DNA from 3 places in the Nocardiopsis sp. L17-MgMaSL7 genome. Region 3 is predicted to be linked to each of the others. Evidence: riboswitches for the same ligand, from Rfam matches in the RefSeq annotation. Region 3 holds a riboswitch; each other region holds the start of a gene.
What was found. Region 3 has a riboswitch for S-adenosylmethionine ahead of BDW27_RS00195 (aminotransferase class V-fold PLP-dependent enzyme). Riboswitches for the same ligand answer to the same signal wherever they lie in the genome.

Region 1 (6,084 bases), on a different contig from region 3:
CGTCGGTGGCGATCTCCAGCAGCACGCCGCCGGGCTCGCGGAAGTAGATCGAGGTGAAGTACGTGCGGTCGCGGATCTCGGTGACCCCCACGCCGTCGTCCTCCAAGCGCTGGCGCCAGGACTCCTGAACGGGTGTGTCCGGGGCGCGGTAGGCGACGTGGTGGACGGTTCCGGCGGCGACCACGCCCCGCTCGGCCCCGGGGTCGGCGACGACGTCGACGATGGTGCCGACCCCGTCGCCGGTGTCGTTGGTCCGGAACCGCATCCGGTTGCCGTTCTCGCTGTGCAGGTGGAAGCCGAGCTGGTCGCCGAGCATCAGGGCGGTGCCGTCCGCGTCGTGTTCGGTGAGGGTGACGGCGCGGATGCCCCGGATGGCGTGGTCGACGGGGACCGCTCCCCCGTCCCAGGGGTCGGTGTCGTGGTGGTCGGCGCTGGCGGCCAGCTCGATGACGAGTCCGTCCGGGTCCCGCAGGGTGAGGACGTCCTCCTCGCCGCGTTCGGTCGGGCGGGAGGCCGGCACGTTCAGCGCGGCGAGGTGCTCGGCCCACCAGCCCAGGGAGCCCTCGGGGACGGAGAAGGTCGTGGTGGTGGCCTGACCCGCGCCGATCCTTCCCTTGGGCGCGTCGGGCCAGGGGAAGAAGGTCATGATGGTGCCGGGATTGCCCGCGCGGTCCCCGTAGTAGAAGTGGTAGGTCTCCGGGGCGTCGAAGTTGACCGTCCGCTTGACCATGCGCATGCCCAGCGCGTTCAGGTAGAAGTCGGCGTTGGCCTGTGGGTCGCTCGCGATCGCTGTCACGTGGTGAATCCCCGAGGGACGCACGTCCATGTCCTTCACCCTTTCTCGTCCGGCTGGCCACTCAGTACAACAAGTTGAATCTTAAACTACTTGTGGTCCGCTGTCTCCCCCATCCCTTCCCCCACGGCTTCCCCCTCCATCACGGGACGGGGGAACCTTCCGCGCTCAGGCGACCGAACGCGCCCGTGGCGGTCGGGCACTTCTCCCCAACCGTCGGATGCGGCGCATTCGGTGACGTTCCGGAGCCGCCCTTCCCCGTCCGCGTACTCCACGGTTACGGTGTCCTCATGAGCACGAGTGACCCCACCCGCATCCTCCCCTCGGGGATCTGCCGCCGCGGCCATCACGAGTGGCGTCACGACCCACCGGGTGGCAGGCGTCTGGTGTGCGTCCGCTGCAAGTCCATGAGCATGAACAACTTCGGCGCCCCGTGCCGGACCGACTGCGCGGACTGCGACCGGGTGGCCGTTCGGGCGGCGGGAACTCAGTAGTTCCGGGACCGAATGGCCCCGCAGTTCGAGCACTGCTCCGTTCCGCCGTTGGGACCCGAGGTCCAGTCGTGATCGCATGCGGTCATAGATCCTCCTCGTCTCACGGGAGGACCTACCCACACCGGCGGCGTGCCGCCACCGGAGGCGCCGTCAGTACACGGGACTGATCGTGGTCTCGCGGAGCACGGCTCCGGAGAGCAGCTTGTCGCAGACCGCCCGCCAGCCGGGATGGTCGTCGACCAGGACGTGACCCTCCGGCGGCTGGAAGCCGTCGAGCATCCGGTCCAGCTCCGTGTCGGTGAAACCGGAGAACTCCCGCACCCGCCGGACGGGCATCGCGTACCCCACCTCGCCGTCCCCGGCCAGGTACTCCTCCACGAGGGCTCCCTCACCCGGGCTCACGCGCTCGGCGATCCGCGCGATCTCGCGCGGAGTGTCCACGATCGCCGCCCCCAGGTCGATCACCGCGCACAGCCGCCCCTCGGGACGGGTGAGGTACACGAACCACTGGGCGGGCACCCCGGTGAGGAAGCGGCGCCGGAACTCGTGGGTCCCGTCGACACTCCACATCCGCTCGTACCGCTGGGCGTCCAGGCTCATCACCACCGGCACCGGGGAGAGTTCGGGGAGACCGAACAACGACTCGTGAACCAACGGGCCACCTCACGATCGCAGGGACGAGTGGGGCCACAGTAGCCATTCGAATCCGGACCTCGCAGGCGGTTGCCCAAGTTCTCACCTTCGCCCGACGGGCCACAGCACGGCCCCGCGGGTTCACGGGGTCGGGCGCCCCACCCCGTACAGGTACAGCAGGGCCGTCATCGAGGTCCCCGCCACCAGTCGCCTCCCCGCCACGAGTCCGGGCACGTCGGCGAGCGGCACCCACTCGACGCGCTCCGACTCCCAGTCCTCCGCGGGATCGCCCACGTACTCGGCGGTGTCCGCGAAGAAGACGTGGTGGGCGGAGTCCGAGATCCCCGGGGTGGGCTGGACGTACACCAGTGGACACAACGGCCCCGGCCGCCAACCCGTCTCCTCCAGCACCTCGCGCGCCGCCGCGTCCACCGGGCTCTCACCGGCCTCGACACCGCCCATGGGGATCTCGTAGGCCCACGTGTCGGGGATGAACCGGTGGCGCCACTCCAGGAGCACCCGGTCCTCCTTGTCCATGACGACCGCGCCCGCCCCGGGCGACGTCCGGATCAGCCGGTGCTCCAGGTGCCGACCGCCGGTGATCTCCACGTCCGCGATCCGGACGTCCATCCACGGATCGGTGTACAGCGGCCTCTCGGAGTGGACGGTCCAGCGCACGGTTCTCCCCCGGTGTCGTCGGCGTACAGCGGACCCATCCCATCACGACCTTGCCTGGGGCGGAGCCCTGTAGCCTTCCTCACTCCCCCGATCCCTTGTAGGGAACATTTCCTATCGACTAAGTTGCTTTTCAGGTCAAGAGTTCCAGCGCGAAGTTCCGGCTCGCTGGACGGCAACCCTCCTGCACGGTGGGGTGCCCCGGAGACGACGACCCGGCTGCGTGACGCGGCAAGCGTGCGACACCCCCTACCCCCTGACGCCTTCGCCGCCCCGCAGCCCCGACACGAGCGACGAGGCGAGACTGTGAGCACCAACCCCGGGGCGGCGCCCCTCCGCGGCGGCGACACCGTCGGCCGACTGGCGGCCCTGACAGAGGTCACCGAGCGGGCGCGCACCACCAAACACGAGATCAACGAGCGGGCCCAGGCCGCCGAGGACGCGCTGTTCGGCGGCCCTGGACCGGTCGCGCCCGCCGTCCGACACGGGCTCGCCGCCCTCGCCGCCCGCTGGCACGGCTCCCGCGAACTCGTGGACCACCACACGGATCTGGGCGCCGATCCGGCCCTGTTCACGGACGACCTGCCCGAGGACCCCGCCCTGCGCGCGGCCGCCCGACACGTGGACCTGCTGAGCGTCTCCCCCGCCCTGGCCGTGCGCGAGGACGTGGAGGGGCTGACCGACGCGGGCTGGGACACCGATGCCGTGGTCGTGGTCTCGCAGATCGCGGCGTTCACCTCCTTCCAGGCCCGCGTGGTGCACGGTCTGCGGTTGCTGGAGGGGCAAGGCCAGGAACACGTGGCCCCGCCCGCCCGGACCGCCCCGGGGCGCGGGAGGGTCAAGAACGCCTCGCGTAGGGCCGCCAACGGAGGCGAGCGACCCGTGGAGTACACCCGGGAGCTGCTGTCCTGGACCGCCTGGCCGCCTCCGGTCCGCACCGACGATCTCACCGAGGAACAGGCCGCCTCGTTCCGGGGCAAGACCAACGGCGAGTACTTCCGCCTGCTCTCCCGCGTCCCCGGTGTCCTGGCCGCCCGCACGGCTCTGGACGCGGCGGTCTTCACGAGCCGGGAGGGACTCCCCCGTGCCGAGCGGGAACTGGCGGCCACCGCCACCAGCAAGGTGAACGACTGCGTGTACTGCGCGTCGGTGCACGCGCGCAAGGCCGCTCAGATGGCCGACCGGCCGGACGACGTCCAGCGCCTGCTCGACGCCGTCCTGGAGCGCGACGCCGACTGGCGCCCCACCGGCACGGCCCCGCTCGCGCACGGGCAGGAGCCGCGCTGGGCCGCGGTCACGGAGTTCGCCGCCGCCCTGGCGACGACCCCGTCGTCGGCCACGGCCGCCCAGGTCGAGCGGTTGCGTGGCCTGGGCCTGTCCGACCTCGAACTCACCGACCTGGTGTTCGCGACGTCCTTCTTCTCCTGGGCCAACCGGCTGATGCTCACCCTGGGTGACCCCTACTGGCCCGGGACGGCCGACGTCGCGCCATGAACACCGGCCCCTCCGCCCCCGCCACCCGAACCCTCCCCGGGGCACCGCACACGTGCCCTCCTCCCACCCAAGGAACGAAAGCCATGACAGCACTTCCCGGCCGCCCTGCCCGCGCGGCCACACTCGGCGCACTGACCGCTCTCGTCATCGGTCTCACCGCGTGCGGTGAGGTGGTGTCCGAGAGCGGTGACACCGCGAACGGCGGGGGTGCGACCATCACCGTGGTGGACGACGCCGACCGCACCGTCGAGTTGGCGGGACCCGTGGAGCGGGCCGTGGTCCTCAACAGCTACGGCAACGAGTTCGCGCAGGCCATCGGCGCGGGCGACCGGGTCGTGGGCTACGACCGGGTCTCCGCCAACCGGCTGCCCTACCTGGGGATCGGCGAGGACGAGATCGTCAGCGAGGACCTCCAGGAGATCAACTACGAGTCCGTGGTCGCCCTGGAACCGGACGTGTTCATCGTGCCGCGCAACGGCGCCTGGCAGGAGGCCGCGGAGCAGCTGGAGCCCTTCGGTGTCCCGGTCGTGGTCGCCACCGCCTGGGACTTCGACGTGTTCCACGAGACGGTCGACCTGCTCGGCCGGGTCTTCGCCGAGCCCGAGGGGGCCGAGGCGGTCTCCGGGTTCTACGACGAGATCTTCGACCTGGTCTCGGACCGGGTCGAGGGGACCGACGCGGTCCGCGTGTACTGGGAGACCGAGGAGCCCTACCTGACCGGGCTGCCAGGATCCGGTTTCGACCAGATCATCACGGCCGCCGGGGGCGAGAACGTCTTCGGCGACGTCGGGACCGGTGGCGACCAGCAGGCCGAGACCACCGTCGACCCGGCCTCGGTCGTCGAACGCGACCCCGAGGTGATCGTCCACGAGTTCGGGCCGAGCGCGGCGCCCACCGGCCAGGAGCGGTTCGACACCCTGCGTGACGACCTGGAGGGCCGTCCCGGCTGGGAGGACGTCACGGCGGTCTCCGAGGGCGAGGTCTACGTGAGCAACGGCTGGGCCACGAGCGGGCTCTCCAAGGCCCTGGGCGCGCTGTACCTGGCCACCTGGCTGCACCCGGAGGAGTTCGAGGACGTCGACCCCGACGAGTACCTCGCTCGCTGGGTCGAGGACTTCCAGGGCACGGACTTCGAGGGCGCGAACGCCTACGTCCAGAAGGTCTCCTCATGACGGCCGCTCCCACGACCACCGCTCCCGTGTCCCCGCGGGAACGGGAGGCGGCCCCGCGGCCGCGCCTGCGCGACCGGGGCTCCGTCCGGCGGGTCGTGCTCGGGGCCGGGGCCTTCGTGTCCGTCCTGGCCGTCGCCTGGTGTGTGACCGTGGGCACCGCGGGCGCCGGACTGTCCGACGTCTGGCACGCGGTTCGCCTGTCGGTGTTCGGCGGGGTCCTGGCCGACGAGTTCGCCCAGACGTACGCCATCATCACCAACCTGCGGCTGCCCCGGGCCCTGCTGGCGTTCGCGGCGGGCGCCGCCCTGTCGGTGGCGGGGGTGGTGATGCAGGGGTTGCTGCGCAACCCGCTGGTCAGCCCGTTCACGCTGGGGGTCTCCCCCGCCGCCGCCTTCGGCGCGTCGCTGGCCATCCTGCTCACCGGGGGTTCCGCGGGGTCGGCGTCATGGCTGGTCATCGCGAGCGCACTGGTCACGGCCCTGGCGGTCTCGGCCCTGGTGCTGGGGCTGGCCTCGGCCAAGGCCATGTCCACGGCCACGCTGCTGCTGTTGGGGATCGCCCTCACTCAGTTGTTCGAGGCCATGACCTCGGCGTTGCAGTTCGTGGCGGACGAGAACACCCTCCAGGCGATCGTGCGGTGGACGTTCGGTTCGGTCAACGACGCCTCCTGGAGCGACGTGCGCCTGGTCGGCGCGACCGCGCTCCTGGCCCTGCCCCTGCTCTGGTACTTCGCCAAGGACCTGAACGCCGTCGCCTTCGCCGGGGACGACGCCGCCCGCAGCCTCGGCGTGAACGTGACCGCGCTGCGGGTCGGGCTCATCAT
Region 2 (6,084 bases), on a different contig from region 3:
GCCTCGGCCGCGCGGAGCGGGACGCTGGTCGTCGCCCCGGCGGGCGGCGAGGCGGACCCGAACGTCCTGGCGGTGGGCGGTGTGGACGAGGAGGGCGCCCTCCTGCCCGACTCGCCCCCGGCCGAGTCGATCGACCTCCTCGCGCCCGGCGCCGAGCTGTCCACGGCCGGCCCGGACATGGGCCAGACCGACGTGACCGGCACCCCGTACGCCGCCGCGGTGGCCGCGGGCGCGGCCGCGCTGCTCACCTCCGAGTACCCGCAGCTGGGCGCCGAGCAGCTCCGTGACGCCCTGGTGGAGGGCTCCCAACAGGGCGGGCAGGGGCTGGCGTCCCTGTACCTGCCCTCGGCTGTCGCGCAGGCCTCCGGGAACGCCCAGGACATGCCGCTCGTCGACGACAACCTGGTGCAGGACGACTCCCCGACCGTTCCGGTGTGGATGTGGTTCGCGCTGGTCGGCGTGGTGCTGGCGCTGATCGTGATCCTGCTGGTGCTGTGGGTGCGCCGGACCAGCAAGGACCCCTACGGGGTGGCGGCCGAGCGGCAGGAGGAGGACCAGCGGATCGCCGCCGAGCGGGCCGAGCAGGCCAGGGCCGAGGAGCGCCCCTCCCGGCGCAAGGGCGGCCGCCGCCGCAAGAAGTAGGCGGGGCGTCGAGTCGGCTGAGGTCACACGCCCCCTGGCGGGGCGAGCCGTGGCGGATCGGGTGAAAAGCCCGTGACGCCACGGCTTTTCGTTGGTTAGGGTCCTTGCGGCACCACACACAGCTCGGCTCGGCGACACCTCGACGGTGGGAGACAGCATGGTTCGGATGCGGGACGGCAGCGCGGGCGACGCGGACTACGGGGTCATCGCCCGCACGTACACGGACCACCGGCAACCGGAACCGAGGATCGCCGAACTCCTCCACGCCGCCCTGGGAGACGCCCGGACGGTGCTCAACGTCGGGGCCGGGGCCGGGTCCTACGAACCCGCCGACCGCGACGTCACCCCCGTGGAGCCCTCGGCCAGCATGCGGGCCCGGCGCCCCGGGCACCTGCCCGCGGCGGTCGACGGCACCGCCGAGTCGCTGCCGTTCCCCGACGACTCCTTCGACGCCGCCATGACCACCTTCAGCGTCCACCAGTGGTCCGACCTCGCCAGGGGCCTGGCGGAGGTCCGCCGGGTGACCACGGGCCCTGTGGTGGTGCTGACCTGCGACCCCGCCCTGGTACGCGACTTCTGGCTATACGGCTACTGCCCGGAGGTCCTGGACACCGAGGCGCGCCGCTACCCGGAGCCGTCGGTCCTGGCCGAGGGGCTGGGAGGAACGACCACCGTCACCCGGGTGCCGATCCCGCTCGACTGCTCGGACGGCTTCAACGAGGCCTACTACGGCCGCCCCGAGGCGCTGCTCGACCCCGGGGCCCGGCAGGCCTGTTCGGCGTGGAGCTTCGTCGACGAGGCCGCGCACACCCGCTTCCACGAGGACCTCTCCCGCGACCTCCGCGACGGCACGTGGGACGCGCGCCACGGCCGCCTGCGTGAACTCCCCGAGTGGGAGGGCTCGCTCGTCCTGGTGGTCTCCACCCCTGAGGGACGCCCCCAGGCCTGACCGTCGCGTTCGGTCATGCCGCTCGGACGGTCGGTAGTGCCACGAATGCGCGTGCATATGTAAGGCACGTCGAAAGCCTTGACGCGGGTACGCCGGACGGCAAGGCTTTGTGGAATGTCGCCTCTCGAAACGCCCTCTCTGCCCTCACGAGGAGACAGGCGGGTCGCCTCCGACCCCATGGCACGCAACCTGGTGAACGGTCGCGTGCGCCTCTCCGAACCCGACCCCAAGTGGCCCTACCTGTTCCGCCAGGAGGAATCCCGTATCCGGGGCGCACTGGGGGACCGCGTGCTGTCCCTGGACCACGTCGGCTCCACAGCGGTGTCCGGCCTGGCCGCCAAACCCTGCGTGGACCTGGTCATGGCGGTCACCGACTCCGCCGACGAGACCGCCTACCTGGACGACCTGGAGAAGGTGGGATACACCCTGGTCATCGCCGAACCCGACTGGTACGAACACCGGGTCCTCAAGGGTCCCAGCGTCAACCTCAACCTCCACGTGTTCAGCCAGGGGTGCGAGGAGATCGACCGCATGCGGCTCTTCCGCGACTACCTCATCGCGGACGCCGGGGCCCGGGAACGCTACACCGCGGTCAAGCGTGAACTCTCCGAACGCACCTGGAAGCGCATCCAGGACTACGCCGACGCCAAGTCCGGCATCGTCACCGAACTCCTCGCCGAGGCCGAGGCCTGGAAGGCGGCCGCCTCCCGGACCCACTGACCGGATACCGGTCGGGCGCCCGGTGACTTACCGGATGACCGGAGTCCGACCGAGAGCCAGCGGGTCGTGGGCCGCAACATGACCCCGCCGAAGGGCGTGTCCAGCACGGGACACGCCCTCGCGTTGTTCCCGGCGTCCCGGCCGTCTCCGGCGCGCGGCGCGTCCCGACGCCCGGCACCCGTCCGGCCCCGCCGCGGCCGAGCGGCTCACATCGAACCCCGTCAGCCGTCCAGGGAACGCAGCTGCTCCTGGAACCAGCGGCGCGGCGGCAGCGCCACGGCGGCCTCGGCCAGCCGTCCCCGGCGCTCCTTGCGCTCCCCCTCGGGCATCGACAGCGCCCGGTGCAGTGCCTCGGCGGTCTCCACGGTGTCGTAGGGGTTGACCAGCAGGGCGTCCGCGCCCAGCTCGTCCGCCGCCCCCGCCTCACGCGAGAGCACCAGCACCGAGTCCCGCTCGGAGAGCACCGGGCCCTCCTTGGCGACCAGGTTCATGCCGTCCCGGATCGGGTTCACCAGCAGCACGTCGGCCATCTGGAACGAGGCCAGCGACCGCGGGTAGTCGTCGTTGACCTCCAGCACCAGCGGCGTCCACTCGGGGGTGGAGAACTCCTCGTTGATCTCCTTCGCGGTCCGCAGCACGGAGTCCGTGTACTCCCGGTACTCCGGCACGTCGCCCCTGCTCGGGTAGGCGAAGGCCAGGTGGGTGACCCGGCCCCGCCACTCCGGGTGCGCCGTCAGCAGCTCCCGGTACGCCTCCAGACCGCGCACGATGTTCTTGGACAGCTCCGTGCGGTCCACCCGGACGATCAGCCGGGTGTCGCCCACGGCCTCGCCCAGCGTCCGCCTGCGGTCCGCCACGGCGGGCTCCGAGGCGCTCTCCCGCAGCCCCTCCTCGTCCGCGCCCAGGGCGTGCACGCCCACCTCGACGATCCGGCCCCCGTGCTCCACGGTGCGCCGTTCGAGGTCGACGTCGGCGCGCAGGATCTCGGCGCAGCAGCGCAGGAACGCGTCGGCCCAGCGCGGGCTCAGGAACCCCAGCCGGTCGGCGCCGAGCATCCCCTCCAGCAGCTCCCGGGCCACCTGGGTGGGCAGCATCCGGAAGTACTCGGGTGGGGCCCACGGGGTGTGCGAGAAGTGCGCGATCCGCAGGTCCGGTCGGCGGGCGCGCAGGATGCGCGGCACCAGAGCCAGGTGGTAGTCCTGCACGGCCACGCGCGCGTTCTCGGCGGCACCGCTGACCAGCGCCTCCGCGAAGGCGTTGTTGTAGGCGGCGTAGTCCTCCCACTGGCTGCGGAACTCCGAGCCGAAGGAGGGCTTGTTCGGGGTGTCGTACAGCATGTGCTGCACGAACCACAGGGTCGAGTTGGCCACCCCGGTGTAGGCGCCCGAGAAGGTCGTCTCAGGGATGTCCAACATGTGGACTCGCATGCCGTCGAGGTCGTGCGCGAGGTCCAGACGGGCCCCCGGCGCCTCGGTGGCGGCGCGGCGGTCGGTGTCCGACAGGGCCGCGCACACCCACAGTCCGTCGATCTCGGTGGCCACGGAGATCATCCCCGAGACCAGTCCGCCGCCGCCCCGACGGTGCTCAAGCGAGCCGTCGTCGGCGGTGGAGAAGGAGACCGGGCCCCTGTTGGAGGCTATGAGGATCTGAGCCTTGTCCACGTGGTCGTCCTCTCGACGAAGGAAGCTCTGGGGATCACGCACTCCTCCTAGGTCTCGCCTACGGACAGTCGCCCCAAACCCCCTCGCGGGCAACGGTGGACACCGTCACAGGGGAGCCGGATCCGTACTCGGGTCGCGCCGCACGTGGACGGTGTCGTCTCAGCATTCGAGCCGCTTTGTGTAATCCGGATCACCCGGCATGGAAAATCGGTCAGCACCTCAGTTACAGTGACGGTGCGTTCTCGGAGAAGAACCGCCACAACTTCATATTGCTCATCCAGAGGGGTGGAGGGACCGGCCCTGCGAAGCCCCGGCAACCATCTCGACATGTGGAACCGCGATCAACGCGACCCGTCGAGGCAGGTGCCAACTCCGGCCTGGGGTCAAGGTGGCCACCAGGAAAGATGAGGGGAGACGCCTCGCCATGGCGATTGCCGCCGCTGAACCCACCTCCGTTCGCGCCTTCGGCCCCGGGACCGCGCTGTCCTGTCGGGAGTGCGGTGAGCGCTACGAACTCTCGCCGAGCTTCGCCTGCCAGTTCTGTTTCGGCCCCCTGGAGATCGCCTACGACTTCGGGCCCGTCACCCGCGAGCAGATCGAGAGCGGCCCCAAGAACATCTGGCGCTACCGCTCCCTCCTCCCGGTCCCCGACAACGTGGCCGACCTGCCCAACATGAACCCCGGCCTCACCCCCCTCGTCCGGGCCGACCGCCTCGCCGCCGAACTCGGCCTGCGCTCCCTGCACGTCAAGGACGACTCCGCCAACCCCACGCACTCCTTCAAGGACCGCGTGGTCGCGATCGCCGTCGAGGCCGCCCGCACCTTCGGGTTCACCACCCTCTCCTGCTCCTCCACCGGCAACCTCGCCGGTGCCGTGGGTGCCGCCGCCGCGCGTGCCGGATTCGACTCGTGCGTGTTCATTCCGGCCGGTCTGGAGGAGGGCAAGGTCGTCATGGCCGCCGTCTACGGCGGGAAGGTCGTGGCCATCGACGGCAACTACGACGACGTCAACCGCTTCTGCTCCGAGCTCATCGGCGACGAGGCGGGCGAGAGCTGGGGCTTCACCAACGTCAACCTGCGGCCGTACTACGCCGAGGGCTCCAAGACGCTGGCCTACGAGATCGCCGAGCAGCTCGGCTGGCGCCTGCCCGAGCAGATCGTCATCCCGATCGCCTCCGGCTCGCAGCTCACCAAGATCGACAAGGGCTTCCAGGAGCTGATCCGGGTCGGCCTCGTCGAGGACCGCCCCTACAAGGTGTTCGGCGCGCAGGCCACGGGCTGCTCGCCGGTCGCCCGCGCCTGGGCCGACGGGCACGACGTCATCCAGCCGGTCAAGCCGGACACCATCGCCAAGTCGCTGGCGATCGGCAACCCCGCGGACGGCCCGTACGTGCTGGACATCGCCAACCGCACCGGCGGGGCGATCGAACACGTGGGTGACGACGAGATCGTCGACGCCATCAAGCTGCTGGCCCGCACGGAGGGGATCTTCGCGGAGACCGCGGGCGGTGTGACCACCGGTGTCCTGCGCAAGCTGGTCCGCGAGGGCAGGCTCGACCCCGAGGCGGAGACGGTCATCGTCAACACCGGCGACGGGCTCAAGACCCTCAACGCCGTCGACTCGGGCGTCACCGCCACGATCAAGCCGTCCCTGGAGGCCTTCAAGGCCCAGGGCCTGGCCTGACCCGGACTCGCCCCACGTCCACCACCCACGTCCCAGGAGTACGAACACCATGAGCGTCAGCGTCCGCGTGCCTACCATCCTGCGCACCTACACCAACGACGCGTCCGAGGTGACCGCCGAGGGCGGCACCCTGGCCGAGGTCCTCGACCACCTGGAAGCGAACCACCCGGGCATCCTCGCCCGCGTGCTCGACGACGGCGGCAAGGTCCGCCGCTTCGTCAACGTCTACGTCGGCGACGAGGACGTCCGCTTCGAGAAGGGCCTCCAGACCGAGGTCCGGGACGGCCAGCAGATCTCGATCATCCCCGCCGTCGCCGGGGGCTGCTGACCCGCACGAGCAGTGGGCGGACCACGGGGCGGGCACCGGTCGGTGCCCGCCCCGCCGCGTGTCCGGACCCTCGTAACCTGGGAGGGAGATTCTCCAGGGG
Region 3 (6,084 bases):
GAACCGCCGCAGCCGTAGCCGTCCAGGTGCATGCCGAGCACTCCCAGGTCACCGAAGGCCTTGGCCAGCCCGCGCGGGTCCGGGAGGGTTCCGGCCTCGAACCAGTCGGCGACGTTGGGCAGGAGCTCACGGGTGGAGAACTCGCGGACGGCGTCGCGGATGTCGCGCTCGGTGTCGGAGAGCTCGGCGTCCACGGCCAGGAAGTCGAGGGGGTCGGGGGCGGCGGCCCTGCGCTTGGAGTCGCTCATGGTGGGTGTCCCTTCGTGGTGCTTGCGTGTGTGGGGTCGGTGCCGGGGCGCGGGCCCCGGCTCAGCCGACGTCGGTCTGCTGGACGGCGCCGCTGGCCAGGAGCGCCGCGATCCGGTCCGGGGTCAGGCCGAGCTCGGCCAGGACCCGCTCCGAGTGCTGTCCGAGCAGCGGAGGGGCGGTCATCGGCACGGGGGTGTGCTCCATGCGAAAGCCCGCCCGCACCTGTTCCAACGGTCCGGCCGTGGGGTGTTCCACCGTGCGCAGGACGTCGTCGCCGTTGGCGTCGGCGGTGCGCAGCGCGTCCAGTACCCCGCGGACCCTGCCAGCCGGGACCCCGGCCCCGACCAGGACCCCCATCCAGTGCTCGGCCGGCCGTTCCCGCAGTGTCGCCGAGAGTTCCGCGACCAGTTCGTCCCGGTGCGCCACCCGTTCCGGGTTGGTGGCGTACCGGGGGTCCCGGCCCAGGTCGGGGCGGTCGATCGCGGCGCACAGCCGCTGGTACAGGGCGTCGTTCCCGGCGGCGATCACCACCTCCGCGTCCTTGGTGGGGAACACCTGGTAGGGCACGATGGTCGTGTGGGCGTTGCCCACACGCGCCGGTTCGGCTCCGGTGACCAGCGCCTGCTGTGCCAGGTTGACCAGGCTCGACAGGGTGGAGTTGACCAGCGAGACGCTGATGTTCTCGCCGCGTCCGGTCACCCGGGCCCGCATGAGCGCGCCGAGGATGCCCACTGCCGCGTTCAGGCCGGTCAGGACGTCGGTGAGCGCCACACCCACCTTGCTCGCCGGACCGTCGGCGGGGCCGGTCGTGGCCATCAGCCCGCTCTCGGCCTGCACGACGATGTCGAACCCGGGGCGGGTGGCGGGATCGTGCTCCGGGCCGAACCCGCTCACCGAGCAGTACACGACCGCCGGATTGCGCGCGCTGACCTGCGCGTACCCCAGGCCGAGCCGGTCGATCACCCCGGGCCGGAAGTTCTGGATCACCACGTCCGAGGTGGCGCACAGCTCCTGGACGGCGGCCAGACCCTCGGGGTCCTTCAGGTCCACGGCCAGGCTCCGCTTGTTCCGGTTCACGGACAGGAAGTAGGCGGCCTCGCCGGGGGAGTGGTCCGCCCGGTGCTCCTCGGTGGGCTCGGCGTAGGGCGGACCCCAGGAACGGGTGTCGTCGCCCCGACCGGGCTGCTCCACCTTCACCACCTCGGCGCCCATGTCCGCGAGCAGCATGGTGGCGTAGGGGCCCGCGAGCACGCGGGACAGGTCGGCGATCCGCACTCCGGCGAGGGGGAGCGGGGCGTCCTCCCCTGTTCCGTCCGCGGGGGCGGGCTGGGGACTGGTCTCACTCATGGGGGGTCACTCCTTGCCGTCGAGGCTGGCGGGATCCTCGGGGCCGCAGGGCAGCTGGTCGCCGTCCCGCAGCTGGTAGTAGGTCTCCAGGCAGCGGCGGAGCGCGGTGGTGAGCGCGGCGCCGGACTGGCCCGCGTAGCGCGTCTGGACCCGCTGGACGATCTCCGCGATGTCGTCGGTCACCGAGGCGCCCTCGACCAGGGCACGGAAGAAGTCCTTGGCGAGGTCGGTCAGGAGCGTGGTGTCCGCGGCCACGATCCGGCCGTCCGCGGAGTCCACCGCGAGCACGACCCCGAGCCGCTGGTACTGGGAATGGCTCGCCACCGAGTCGGGAAGACGGGCGTAGCCGGAGATGAGCACAACCCTCGGGTTGCGGAAAAGCTGCTGAACACGGTCGTCGCCGTACAAAGGAAGAGCACCTCTTGTCTGCGGGCACGCGAAAACTCCGACTCACTGGAGTCTCGCGTCTGAAGGGCAGCCGGGGGAAACCGGACACCCGCGACGTGAGGGCAGTTCCCGATCAGTATGGCCCAGCCGGGACGGTCGGTGTCAAGGGCGGGGGTGGCCCGGGGCACACGGGCGCGGATGCGCGCCCACGGGAGCTTGTGTTACATTTCGGCACAGGTCACGAGTACCAGCGACAAGCCCCGGCTAGCTGGTCGGCAACCCTCCTTCCGCGGTGGGGTGCCCCGGGTGAGGACCAGGTCCCGACACGACCGTGTCAGACAAGCGCGGACCCCTGAGGCGCGGCCGTCATCGGCGTACCCCGTGGGTCCCACGACCCACAGAAGAGGTGCCCCATGACCACTGTCATCCCGTTCGACTCCACGCGCTCCAGCCGTTCCGCCGCCAGGGACGCGGCCCGCGACGCCAGGGCCCGCACCGAGTGCGCGATCGTCACAGCCGAGGGTGGGACCCCGCTGGTCACCGGCGAGTACGTGGACTACGCGAACTTCGACTACGCCGCCAGTGCCCCGTGTCTGACCAGCGTCGCCGACGCGCTCGCCGCCGCCCTGCCCTACTACGCCAGCGTCCACCGGGGCGCCGGGCACCACTCACAGGTCAGCACCGACGCCTACGAACGCGCCCGCCGCAGCGTCTCCCGGTTCCTGGGCGTGCGCACGGAGGCCGACGCGTCCGGCTCCGCTGACGCGGTCGTGTTCGTGCGCGGCACCACCGACGCCGTGAACCTGCTGGCCCGCGCCGTCCCCGAGGGCTGCACCGTGGTGGTCTTCGAGTCCGAGCACCACGCCAGCCTCCTCCCGTGGGAGCACCCGGCCTCGCGCGCCGGGAAGGTGGTCCGGCTCCCGCTGCCCGCGTCGCCCGAGGCGGCCGTCACCGCCGCCCGCACCGCGCTCGCCGAGGAGCCCGAGGGTCCCCGGCTGCTGTGCGTCACCGCCGCCTCCAACGTCACCGGTGAGATCTGGCCGGTCGAGGAGCTGGTGGAGGCCGCCCACGCCGAGGGCGCCCGCGTGGTGGTGGACGCCGCCCAGTACGTGCCGCACCTGCCGTTCAGCCTCGCCGCGACCGGCGCGGACTACGTGGCGCTGTCCGGTCACAAGCTCTACGCCCCCTTCGGCTCGGGGGTGCTGGCGGGCCGCGCCGACTGGCTCTCCGCCGCCGCCCCCTACCTCGCGGGCGGGGGCGCCACCCGCCGGGTGACCGAACACGACGTCCAGTGGAACGACCTCCCTGCCAGACACGAGGCGGGCAGCCCGAACGTCCTGGGAGCCGTGGCACTGGCGGCGGCCTGCGACACCTTCACCACCGAGACTCTCTCCCTCCAGCACATCCGCGAGGCCGCGCTCCTGGAGCGCCTGCGCGCCGGGCTGGGCGAGATCGAGGGCGTGCACGAACTGTCCCTGTGGGACCCCGAGCACGCGCGGGTCGGGATCGTGTCCTTCGTGGTCGACGGCCTGCCCGCCGACCTCCTGGCCGCCGCGCTCTCCGCCGAGTACGGGATCGGGGTGCGGGACGGCCTGTTCTGCGCCCACCCCCTCACCACCCGCCTGCTGCCCGAGGGGCACGAGCAGGCCGTGCGGGCGAGCCTGGGCGTGGGGACCACCGAGGAGCACGTGGACCGGCTCGTCGGAGCCGTCGCCGACCTCGTGGCCCGGGGCCCGCTCTGGGAGTACGCCGACTGCGACGGCCGCCTCGCCCCGGTCCCGGACCCCCGCAACGTGCTCTGAACCCGTTGCGGTGCGCGGGCGGTTCGGCCGGGGTCCGGGCCGCCTGCTGTCGTTCGGTCGGCCCTCACCGGTGCCGCGCGCCTTCCCGGGCCCTGGCACACCACCTCTCCCCACACCGCGCTCTGGCCGAATCGGGCCACGTCCGGTAGCGCCCGGCTCTCTCGGGCACAGCCAGTGGGGACGAAAGGTGCGTCGGTGGAGACGTGGTTGCTGGTGTGGGCCCTGGTGATCTTCGGGCTGTGCTCGGGGGGAGTCTGCGTCCTGTGGGTCCGCTGGGTGCGGGAGCTGGGAGGCACCGACTCCGGGGTGTTCGGGAAGGGCGTGGGACCTCGGACTCAAGGAACCTTGTTACGCATGACCCCACATTCGACGCACTAAGTCACATTTCACGCTTAGGTGTGCTGGGGATCACGTTCCCAGACGGTACTATCGGGCCCTGACGGTGGGGCGCGCCGTCGCCGGACCCGACCGGTCCGCACCGACGACGCGGCCCGCCTCCCGCGAGCGAACCGGCTGGGGGAGCGTGAACGTGACGGACGTCCGAGGACCCAAGACAGGTCCCCTCACGGCCGTGTTCCGAGCGACCGAACCCCCGCGCGTGCCCGAGCAACCATCACCGGTGGTCAGCCTCAGCGCGCGCGGCTGCCCGCCGCCCGACCCCGCCGAGACCGAACTGGTCCGTCTGCACCAGGCCTTTCTCGGCCGCGTGGTCGACTACCTCTGCGCGGACGCCGGGATACGCCAGTTCGTGGACTGGGGCTGTCCGGTGCCCGGCACCGCAGAGCGGATCCGCCGGGCCAACACCGACGCCACCGTGGTGCACCTGGCCCCGACCGGAACTGCGGGGGTGCTGGCCGCCCCCGCGCTCAACGCGACGGTTCTGGCCGGGGACGGTGCCGGTGACTCCGGGACGGACACCGTGCTCCGACGCCTCCACACCAGCGGGCTCGTCGACTTCGACGAGCCCGTCGCCGTACTGATGACCCGACCCGGCACCGAACAGGAACCGCCAGCCGGGCTCGACACACTGCACACGATGATGCGCGGCGGCGGATACGTCGCCCTCACCTCCACGGCTCCCCGCCCTACGGCGGAGCGGGCCTTCGCCCCTTTCCTCCCCGTCGAACCGGGGGTCGCCGACCTGACCTGGTGGCCCTATCCGGACGAGGACGTGCCCGCCCCGGGTTGTGGAACCCTGGGCGGACTGGGCCGCGTGCCCAGGCGAGGAAGGGGAGCGACGCGATGGCGCTGAACTGGAACGGCGAGATCCTTGCCCAGATGAGGTTCTACTGGGACTTCTCGCTGTGGCCCAGGCTCGAAGGACTGACGGACGCGGAGTTCTACTGGGAGCCGGTCCCGAACTGCTGGACGGTGCGCCAGCTGCCCGACGGACGCCACGCCCCGGACGGCGCCTATCCCGAGCCCGAGCCACCGCCGGTCACCACCATCGCCTGGCGCCTGGGGCACATCGTGGTGGACGTGCTGGAGGCCCGGATCAACTGGCACTTCGGCGACCGCACCACCAACCGCGACAACATCGACTGGCCCTCCAGCGCGGCCGAGGCCAAACAGCGCCTGCGCAGGGCCTACACCACCTGGTCCGAGCACATCCAGGAGCTCGACGACGACGCCCTGGCCGAGCCGGTGGGAGGCGCCGAGGCACCCCAGTGGTCGGACTTCCCGCTGGTCGTGCTCATCCTGCACCTCAACCGCGAGTTCATCCACCACGGCGCCGAGATCGCCCTCCTGCGCGACCTCCACAGGGCGCGCTTCGGGGAGAGTCCCGGCCCCTGGTCCGAACCGGTCTCCTAGAGCACGTGCAGGGGGTCCACCCGGACCTGCACCAGGTGTTCGTCCCGGCGCGCGCTGCGTGCCGAGGCGGCCGCCTTCAACGCACGGGAGAGGTCGCCCACCGCCGAGCGCGGCACGCGCAACAGCGCCCGCTCGGTCACGTGGTCACCGTTCTCCCCCGTCTCGGAACCCACCGGAACCGGTCCCAGCAGCTCGGCGGACTCGGGCAGCCGGATCTGGTCCAGCAGCTCGCGCACGTGCTCGGGGGCGCCGGTGATCGAGGCCATCGACACCGCGGGGGGAAACCCCAGCCCGCGCCGCTCGGCCAGCTCGCGCTCGGCGAACCCGCCCGGGTCCCAGCGCACCAGTGACTGCACCACCGGCAGGGACGCGTCCGCCGACACCACCACGGTGCCGCCCGGCCGCACCAGAGCGGCCGCGTTGAGCCAGCGGCGCAGCGCCTCCTCCGAGGCGCGCAGGTCGGCCCGGTTGAGCAGCGCCCAACCGT

Region 1: another riboswitch for S-adenosylmethionine. It lies ahead of BDW27_RS06015 (peroxidase-related enzyme); the one in region 3 lies ahead of BDW27_RS00195 (aminotransferase class V-fold PLP-dependent enzyme).
Region 2: another riboswitch for S-adenosylmethionine. It lies ahead of thrC (threonine synthase); the one in region 3 lies ahead of BDW27_RS00195 (aminotransferase class V-fold PLP-dependent enzyme).

The regions. Positions count from the first base shown of each region.
Region 1 is NZ_QGTF01000003.1:131,376-137,459, forward strand. It holds gene BDW27_RS05995 (ring-cleaving dioxygenase) at 1-826, opposite strand, end outside; gene BDW27_RS06000 (hypothetical protein) at 1,084-1,287, shown strand; gene BDW27_RS06005 (hypothetical protein) at 1,438-1,941, opposite strand; gene BDW27_RS06010 (NUDIX hydrolase) at 2,062-2,598, opposite strand; SAM riboswitch class IV at 2,732-2,839, shown strand; gene BDW27_RS06015 (peroxidase-related enzyme) at 2,902-4,089, shown strand; gene BDW27_RS06020 (ABC transporter substrate-binding protein) at 4,173-5,261, shown strand; gene BDW27_RS06025 (iron ABC transporter permease) at 5,258-6,084, shown strand, end outside.
Region 2 is NZ_QGTF01000006.1:242,486-248,569, reverse strand. It holds gene BDW27_RS12825 (S8 family serine peptidase) at 1-642, shown strand, start outside; gene BDW27_RS12820 (class I SAM-dependent methyltransferase) at 800-1,591, shown strand; gene BDW27_RS12815 (GrpB family protein) at 1,706-2,311, shown strand; gene BDW27_RS12810 (trehalose-6-phosphate synthase) at 2,533-3,972, opposite strand; SAM riboswitch class I at 4,243-4,383, shown strand; gene thrC (threonine synthase) at 4,397-5,656, shown strand; gene BDW27_RS12800 (ubiquitin-like small modifier protein 1) at 5,706-5,984, shown strand.
Region 3 is NZ_QGTF01000001.1:37,701-43,784, reverse strand. It holds gene BDW27_RS00210 (acyl-CoA dehydrogenase family protein) at 1-248, opposite strand, end outside; gene BDW27_RS00205 (CaiB/BaiF CoA-transferase family protein) at 310-1,596, opposite strand; gene BDW27_RS00200 (DUF3870 domain-containing protein) at 1,603-2,004, opposite strand; SAM riboswitch class IV at 2,220-2,334, shown strand; gene BDW27_RS00195 (aminotransferase class V-fold PLP-dependent enzyme) at 2,397-3,785, shown strand; gene BDW27_RS00185 (SAM-dependent methyltransferase) at 4,315-5,037, shown strand; gene BDW27_RS00180 (DinB family protein) at 5,028-5,597, shown strand; gene BDW27_RS00175 (primosomal protein N') at 5,594-6,084, opposite strand, start outside.